DNA from 2 places in the Streptomyces sp. NPDC031340 genome. Region 1 is predicted to be linked to the other one. Evidence: riboswitches for the same ligand, from Rfam matches in the RefSeq annotation. Region 1 holds a riboswitch; the other holds the start of a gene.
What was found. A riboswitch is a leader RNA that binds a small molecule or an ion and turns the genes downstream of it on or off. The one in region 1 is predicted to bind glycine.
Positions count from the first base shown of each region.

Region 2: another riboswitch for glycine. It lies ahead of gcvT (glycine cleavage system aminomethyltransferase GcvT); the one in region 1 lies ahead of gcvP (aminomethyl-transferring glycine dehydrogenase).

Region 1 is NZ_JBVIIE010000024.1:113,566-117,834, forward strand. It holds gene gcvP (aminomethyl-transferring glycine dehydrogenase) at 1-2,412, opposite strand, end outside; glycine riboswitch at 2,591-2,686, opposite strand; gene ACZ5GT_RS20500 (PRC-barrel domain-containing protein) at 2,795-3,172, shown strand; gene ACZ5GT_RS20505 (DNA polymerase IV) at 3,088-4,269, opposite strand, start outside.
Region 2 is NZ_JBVIIE010000001.1:28,887-33,155, forward strand. It holds gene glyA (serine hydroxymethyltransferase) at 1-516, opposite strand, end outside; gene gcvH (glycine cleavage system protein GcvH) at 532-909, opposite strand; gene gcvT (glycine cleavage system aminomethyltransferase GcvT) at 1,020-2,138, opposite strand; glycine riboswitch at 2,209-2,320, opposite strand; glycine riboswitch at 2,321-2,453, opposite strand; gene ACZ5GT_RS00120 (AAA family ATPase) at 2,631-3,299, shown strand; gene ACZ5GT_RS00125 (enhanced serine sensitivity protein SseB) at 3,465-4,262, shown strand.

The DNA of each region.
Region 1 (4,269 bases):
CAGCACCGGGTAGTGCGGCTCCAGGCGCTTGGCGACGTAGTTGGCGCTCAGCACCGCCACCTGCGTGGCCCGCTTCAGCCCCTCACCGCCCATGAGGCGGACGTACGTCCAGGAGATGGGCAGGATGCCCGCCGACCCCCAGGGAGCCGCGGAGACGGGGCCCACGCCGGTCTCCGGACCGGCCTCCGGCTGCAGCGGGTGGTTCGGCAGGTACGGCGCCAGGTGCGCGCGCACCCCGACCGGGCCGACGCCGGGGCCGCCGCCGCCGTGCGGGATGCAGAACGTCTTGTGCAGGTTCAGGTGGGAGACGTCACCGCCGAAGTGGCCCGGCTTGGCGAGGCCGACCAGGGCGTTGAGGTTGGCGCCGTCCACGTACACCTGCCCGCCGGCCTCGTGCACCTGGGCGCAGATGTCGGCGACGTGCTCCTCGAACACGCCGTGTGTCGACGGGTAGGTGATCATCAGGACCGCCAGCTCGTCGCGGTACTGCTCGATCTTCGCGCGCAGGTCGGCGACGTCGATCTCGCCGTCCTCGGCCGTCTTCACGACGACGACCTTCATGCCGGCCATCGCGGCGCTGGCGGCGTTCGTGCCGTGCGCGGAGGACGGGATCAGGCAGACGGTGCGCTGCTCGTCGCCGTTGGCGCGGTGGTAGCCGCGCACGGCGAGCAGACCGGCCAGCTCGCCCTGCGACCCGGCGTTGGGCTGCAGGGACACCTTGTCGTAGCCGGTGACCTCGGCGAGACGTTCCTCCAGCTCATGGATGAGGGTGAGGTAGCCCTGCGCCTGCTCGGCGGGCACGAAGGGGTGCAGCTGCCCGAACTCGGGCCAGGTGATCGGCTCCATCTCCGTGGTCGCGTTGAGCTTCATCGTGCAGGAGCCCAGCGGGATCATGCCGCGGTCGAGCGCGTAGTCACGGTCGGCCAGGCGGCGCAGGTAGCGCAGCATGGCGGTCTCGGAGCGGTGCTGCTGGAAGACGGGGTGGTTGAGGTAGCCGTCGGTGCGCAGCAGCGCCTCCGGCAGCGCGTCCGCGGCCACCGCGTCCAGCGCCTCGACGTCGCCCTCGACGCCGAACGCCGCCCATACGGCGCCCACCTGCGCCCGCGTGGTCGTCTCGTCGCAGGCGACCAGGACGTGGTCGGCGTCGACCGGGTGGAGGTTGACGCCGCCGCGCCGCGCGGCGGCGACGACCTCGCCGGCCTTCGCCGGGACGCGGACGGTCAGGGTGTCGAAGTAGGCGCCGTGCACGACGTCGACCCCGCCGGCCCGGAGGCCCTCGGCGAGGATCGCGGCGTACCGGTGGGTGCGCCGGGCGATGCCCTTCAGCCCCTCGGGGCCGTGGTAGACGGCGTACATGCCGGCCATCACGGCGAGCAGCACCTGGGCGGTGCAGATGTTGCTGGTGGCCTTCTCCCGGCGGATGTGCTGCTCACGTGTCTGCAGCGCGAGCCGGTAGGCCTTGTGCCCGTCGGCGTCGACGGAGACGCCCACCAGACGCCCGGGCAGGCTGCGCGCGAACTTCTCGTGCACGGCCATGTAGCCGGCGTGCGGCCCGCCGAAGCCCATGGGCACGCCGAACCGCTGGGTCGTGCCGACGGCGATGTCCGCGCCGAGTTCGCCGGGCGACTTCAGCAGCGTCAGCGCGAGCAGGTCGGCGGCGACGGTGACCAGGGCGCCCAGCTCGTGCGCCTGGTCGATGACCGGCTTGATGTCGCGTACGGCACCGGAGGCGCCGGGGTACTGGACGAGCACGCCGTTGATCTCGCGCGCGGCGATGTCGGCCGGGATGCCGTCGCTGAGGTCGGCGACGACGACCTCGACGCCCGTCGGCTCGGCGCGGGTCTCGATCACGGCGATGGTCTGCGGCAGCGCGTCGGCGTCGACGAGGAAGAGCCCCTTCTTGTTCTTCCCCATGCGCCGGGACAGCGCCACGGCCTCGGCGGCGGCCGTGCCCTCGTCGAGCAGCGAGGCGCCGGAGGTCGGCAGGCCGGTGAGGTCGGCGACCATCGTCTGGAAGTTCAGCAGGGCCTCCAGGCGGCCCTGGGAGATCTCCGGCTGGTAGGGCGTGTAGGCCGTGTACCAGGCCGGGTTCTCCAGCACGTTGCGCAGGATGACGGGCGGGGTGAAGGTGCCGTAGTACCCGAGCCCGATCATGGAGTCGAGAACCTGGTTGCGCTCGGCCAGCGACCGCAGCTCGGCGAGCACCTCCGCCTCGGTGCGCGCGCCCGGCAGGTCGAGGGCGTCGGCGTTCTTGATCACATCCGGCACCGCGGCGGCGGTGAGCTCGTCCAGCGAGCCGTACCCGACCTGGGCGAGCATCTTCGCCCGCGCTTCCTGGTCGGGCCCGATGTGGCGCTGTTCGAAGGGGATGCCCTGCTCGAGCTCGGAGAGCGTAATGCGGTGGGCGGTCATTGCGGAGGCCTCCTGGTCTGACGCGACCTTCGAGGGGCACCACGGCGCGGGTACCCGGACGGCCTCCCCCTCTGTCATCTCAACCTGAGAGCTTCGCCGGGCCGCCCGAGGGCTTGCGGCTTTCACCGTCGGTGAGAGCGGAGGCCGTCGCGACACCCGCTCTGCTTTCCAGAGTGACCTCGTCCGTGCGGTACGTGAGCCTGAGAGATTCCGGGGAGGATTTGCTCCTTCGGCGCCTCCGGTGATGTCCGGAGGACTCTCCCGCACGGGGTCAGCAGCCGTAGTCAGCCTACCAGCGGGCACGACACCCCGGCTTTCGAGTGGCCGCCCGCCGCGTTGTGCTCTTTCGTAGTGATGACGAATGCGACCAGGAGGAGGGCCCGTGCAGACCGACATCGATCCGCGCAACCTGATCGGCCGCAAGGCGTTCGACCGCAACGGCACCAAGATCGGCACCGTCGACGAGGTCTACCTGGACGACGCGACCGGCATGCCGGAGTGGGCCGCCATACGCACCGGGCTGTTCTCCCGGGACGCCTTCGTCCCACTGGAGCCCAGCCGACTGGTCGAGGGCGCCCTGCACGTCCCCTTCGACCGCTCCCTGATCAAGGACGCTCCCGACTTCGGCGTCGGCCGCCACCTCTCCCCGGAGCAGGAGCTGCAGCTCTACCACCACTACGGTCTGGACGTGGCCCCGCCGCCCGCCTTCGACGACGCCGACCACGACTTCGGCAGGCTGGCGGGCTCGGACGAGGCATAGGCCGACTCCCCGGCCCCCTGTGGCCCCTCCCCTGCTCCCTGTTCCAGCCCCTCCTGTGGTCCCTCCGCCGGTATCAGCGGCAGCAGCGGTACCAACGGCAACGGATCGGCCGGCTCCAGGCCGGGGTCGTCGACCCGGAACGTCCGCACCCTCCCGGGCTGCGAGCCGGGCGTCTCGAACCGCACGGTCACCCGCCCGAGTCCGCTCCCCTGCACCCACCCGTGCCCGAACTCGGCATGCCGTACGTCGTGCCCCGCGGGCCACCGACGCTCCGCCGGGGCCGTCTGCCGCTCCGCCGGCTGCTCCTCGGGCTCCTCGGGCTCCTCCGTCGGCCCGCTCTCCCGCTCCCGCTCCCCGGCCGCCTGCGCGAACAGGTCCTCCTGCGTGTAGTCGGCCAGCCCGCTCACCCCCACGCCCAGCAGCCGCACACCCCCCGTGGTGTCCACCGACTCCAGCAACCGCGCGGCGGCCTCCCGCACGACCGCCGGATCGTCGGTCGGCCCCCGCAACGTCTCCGAACGGGTCAGCGTGGAGAAGTCGTAGCGCCGGACCTTCAGCACGATGGTCCGCCCGGACAGCCCGGCCGCGCGCAGCCGCTGTACGCAGCGGTCGGCGAGCCGCCGCACCTCCGTGCCCACCCGGATCCGGTCGTGGATGTCGACGTCGTAGGTGTCCTCGACCGACACCGACTTCGCCTCCCGCTCGGCCACCACGGGCCGGTCGTCGCGGGCCAGCGCCATGGCGTACAGGGCGTGTCCGTGGGCCTTGCCCAGCAGCCGCACCAGCTCGTCCTCCCCCGCCTCGGCGATGTCGCCGACCGTGGTGATGCCGGCCCGCCGCAGGTGGTCCCCGGTCGCCGGTCCCACGCCCGGCAGGATCCGCACCGGCATCGGCTCGAGCAGGGCCCGCTCGGTGCCCGGCTCGATCACCACGAGCCCGTCGGGCTTGGCCTCCTCGGAGGCGATCTTCGCGAGCATCTTGCAGGCGGCGAGGCCCACGGACCCGGTGAGCCCGGTCACGCGCCGTATGTCGGCGCGCAGCCGCTCCCCCACCAGTCGCGCCGACGTCTCGTCCCAGGCGGCGTCCCCGGCCTCCAG
Region 2 (4,269 bases), on a different contig from region 1:
GATGATCACCTTGGGCCGGTGCTCCTTGGCCAGCCGCTCGACCTCGGCCATGTCGACCAGTCCGGTCGCGGAGTCCACGTGGTAGGCCACCACGTTGAACTGCTTGCCGGAGAAGTTCAGCCGCATCCCGTGGGTCAGGTGGCCGCCGTGCGCGAGGTCCAGGCCGAGGATGGTGTCCCCGGGCTGGGCCAGCGCGAACAGGGCGGCCTGGTTGGCGGAGGCGCCCGAGTGCGGCTGGACGTTGGCGTACTCGGCGCCGAACAGGTCCTTGACCCGGTCGATGGCGATCTGCTCGGCGACGTCGACGTGCTCGCAGCCGCCGTAGTAGCGGCGGCCGGGGTAGCCCTCGGCGTACTTGTTGGTGAGGACCGAGCCCTGCGCCTCCATGACCGCGAGCGGAGCGAAGTTCTCCGAGGCGATCATCTCGAGCGTGGACTGCTGGCGGTGCAGCTCGGCGTCGACCGCCGCGGCGACCTCCGGGTCGAGCTCGTGCAGGGGCTTGTTCAGTACGGACATGACGGGGACGACTCCTCAGCCGGCGGTGTGGGCGGCGTACTCGTCGGCGGAGAGCAGGTCGGACGGCTCGTCGGTGACGCGCACCTTGAACAGCCAGCCGCCCTCGAAGGGGGCCGAGTTCACCAGCGACGGGTCGTTGACGACGTCCTCGTTGATCTCGGTGATCTCACCGGTGACGGGGGAGTACAGGTCGGACACGGACTTGGTCGACTCCAGCTCGCCGCAGGACTCGCCCGCGGTCACCGTGGAGCCGACCTCGGGGAGCTGGGCGTAGACGACGTCGCCGAGCGCGTTGGCCGCGAACTCGGTGATGCCGACCGTCGCGACGCCGTCCTCGGCGGCCGACAGCCACTCGTGCTCCTTGCTGTAACGCAGCTGCTGCGGGTTGCTCATGGCCTGAATTCTCCTGTACGCGGGGAAGTGCTGGTGAGTGGGGGACTGCGAAGAACGTGCGTGAGCAGGCGCGATGTGCGCTGTGTCACGCGCGCGCGGCTACGACGGTGTCACTTCTGCCGCTTGTAGAAGGGCAGCGCCACGACCTCGTACGGCTCGTGGGTGCCCCGGATGTCCACACCGACCCCGGGGGTGCCCGGCGCCGCGTGCGCGGCGTCCACGTACGCCATGGCGATCGGCTTGCCCAGCGTGGGGGAGGGGGCGCCGGAGGTGACCTCGCCGATCACCTCGCCGCCGGCGACGACCGGGTACCCGGCGCGCGGGACGCGGCGGCCCTCGGCGACCAGGCCGACGAGGACGCGGGGAGGCTCGGCGGCGGCCCGGTCGGCGGCCTCCAGCAGTGCCGTCCGCCCCACGAAGTCGCCCTCCTTGCCGAACTTCACGACCCGGCCGAGGCCGGCGTCGAACGGCGTCACCGACGTGCTCAGCTCGTGCCCGTACAGCGGCATGCCCGCCTCCAGGCGCAGCGTGTCGCGGCAGGACAGGCCGCAGGGGACCAGTCCGGCGGGCGCGCCCGCCTCGGTCAGCGCCTGCCACACCTTCTCCGCGTCGGACGGGGCGACGAACAGTTCGAAGCCGTCCTCGCCGGTGTAGCCGGTGCGCGCGATCAGGGCCGGCACGCCCGCGACCGTGCCGGGCAGGCCCGCGTAGTACTTCAGGCCGTCCAGGTCGGCGTCCGTGAGGGACTTCAGGATGCCGGGGGACTCGGGGCCCTGGACGGCGATCAGCGCGTAGGCGTCCCGGTCGTCGCGCACCTCGGCGTCGAAGCCGGCGGAGCGCTCGACGAGGGCGTCCAGGACGACCTGGGCGTTGGAGGCGTTGGCCACGACCAGGTAGTCGGTCTCGGCGAGCCGGTAGACGATCAGGTCGTCGAGGATGCCGCCGTCCGCACGGCAGATCATGGTGTAGCGGGCGCGGCCCGTCCGCACGCCGCCGATGTCGCCCACCAGGGCGTGGTCGAGCAGGGCGGCGGCCTGCGGGCCGGTCACGGCGATCTCGCCCATGTGGGAGAGGTCGAACAGGCCCGCGCTGGTGCGTACGGCGTTGTGCTCGTCGCGCTCGGAGCCGTAGCGCAGCGGCATGTCCCAGCCGGCGAAGTCGGTCATCGTCGCGCCGAGCGAGCGGTGCACGGCGTCGAGGGCGGTGTGACGGAGTTCGGTACTGCTCATCGGTCGGTCGTCTCCCAAGGCGATGGGGCCCCCGTGCGAGCGAAGCCGGGCATGGGGGAAGCGAGGTCGTTCCTCCCCATCTGTCATCGGAACCTGAGAGGTTCGCCATGACCAGGCAAGGGATCACGGCTTGCACCTTGGGTGGAGCCGCTGGTCGACAGCGGCCCGCTTTTCAGATGTGCCTCGCCCGCGCGGTAACGGGGCCTGAGAGATTCAAGGGAGGGACTTGCTCCTTCGGCGTCCCGGTGAGGCGCACGTGGCGACGCGAACGTGGCGACGCGTACGTGCTGCCGGGAACTCTCCCGCGCGGATTCAAACGGCCGGTATGCAGTTGGCGGGCTCATCATTGCACGCCTCGGCGGATGGTGGGCGGTCGGTACTTGTGACAGGCCTGTGGCCGTAAAGGCACCGAACCGGGAGACAGCTTGGATTACTTTCTCTTTACATTCGGTGGGGAGAAGTTCTCTGACCCCCGCAGGGAGGACGATCACGGTGACAAGGCCCACGGCGTATGCGACGACCTCGGCTATCGCGCTGCCCGACCAGCCCACGGCCCCGGCCCGCGAGCGGTGCGCGGCCCGGCCGGCGCCGGTCGTCCGCGACCTGCGCGAGCGGTCCGGCCGCAGCCCGCACGCCCTGCTGTTCGGTTCCCGCGACGTCGTCGTGGTCACCGGCCTGCCCGGCAGCGGCAAGTCCACCCTGATGAAGCGGGCGGTGACGGGCCTGCGCATCGACTCCCAGGACGCCCGTGACCGCTGGGAGAGCCGCATGCCGCGCTTCCTGCCCTACGCCGTCTACCGCCCCCTGGTCCGCCTCGCCCACTACGCGGGACTGCGCCGCGCCCTGCGCTCCGGCGAGGGCGTCGTCGTGCACGACTGCGGCACCCAGGCGTGGGTGCGCGGCTGGCTCGCCCGGGAGGCCCGCCGCCGCGGCGGCACGCTGCACCTGCTGCTGCTCGACGTCGCGCCCGAGGCCGCGCTGGAGGGGCAGCGCGAGCGGGGCCGCGGCGTCTCCCGGTACGCCTTCGCCCGGCACCGCGCGGCCGTGTCCCGGCTGCTGCGCGCGGTGGAACGCGGGGATCTGCCCGACGGCTGCGGCTCGGCGATCCTCCTGGACCGCCCGGCCTCCGGCGTCCTGCGCAGAATCGCCTTCCCGGACTGACCCCGGCCACCCACCGCGGCCCGCGCGCCCGCCGTCGGACGCCACCCGCCACGCCGCGGCGCGGTGCGCGGTGCGCGGTGCGCGAGAGGTCGCGGGCTGACCGGTCGGCGGGTGGTACCCGTTAGCCTTTTCAGCCACAGCAGGTTCCAAGCAGGCGGTAGGCAGATGGACTTCCCGGCGGCGGGCTTCCCCGCGGACATCCCGGCACAGGCGCACCCCCACCCGCACGGCGGATGGCCCGGCAACGAACTGGAGGAGGTGCTCTCCGCCTCCCTCGGCGTGCCCACCGCGGGCGGGCGGATCGTCGAGGTGCTCGGGCGCAGCTTCCTCTGGGTGCCGCTGCCCAACGGCGGCGGCCCGGACAGCGGCCCCCTCGACCTGCCCACCCTCGAGATCGACGGGCAGGCCTACGTGCCGGTCTTCAGCTCGGAGGAGCAGTTCCGTCAGGTCGTCGGCAACCACATGTCGTACACCATTGCGCCGGCCGTCGAGTTCGCCCGCGGCCTGCCGCCGCAGATCGGCATCGCCGTGAACCCGGACGGCGTGGTCGGCGTCCCGCTCCCGCCGGCCGCCGTGGCCGAGCTGTGCCGCGCCGGCCGCACCTCGCTGGACGGCCCCGGAGCCGGCGGCCGCGTCCGCCTCTTCGAGCCGGACTGGCAGGACGACCCGGTCGACTTCCTCGCCGCGGCCACCGCGGAGTTCGCCGACACCGGCGTCGTCACCACGGCCCGCCGGTGCCTGGCCGCGATCGAGACGGCGGACCCGGTGATGTTCGTGGGCGTGGAGCTGTCCCAGTGGGAGGGGGACTTCAGGGCGCTGCCCCTGGAGGCCCTCGGCCGGGCGCTGGCCAAGGCCCCCACCCGGTGGCCGGTCAACCTGGTCCTGCTGGACGTCACCGACGACCCGGTGGCGGTCTGGATGCGCGACCAGGTCAGGCCGTTCTACACGAGGGATCACCTGTAACCGCTGC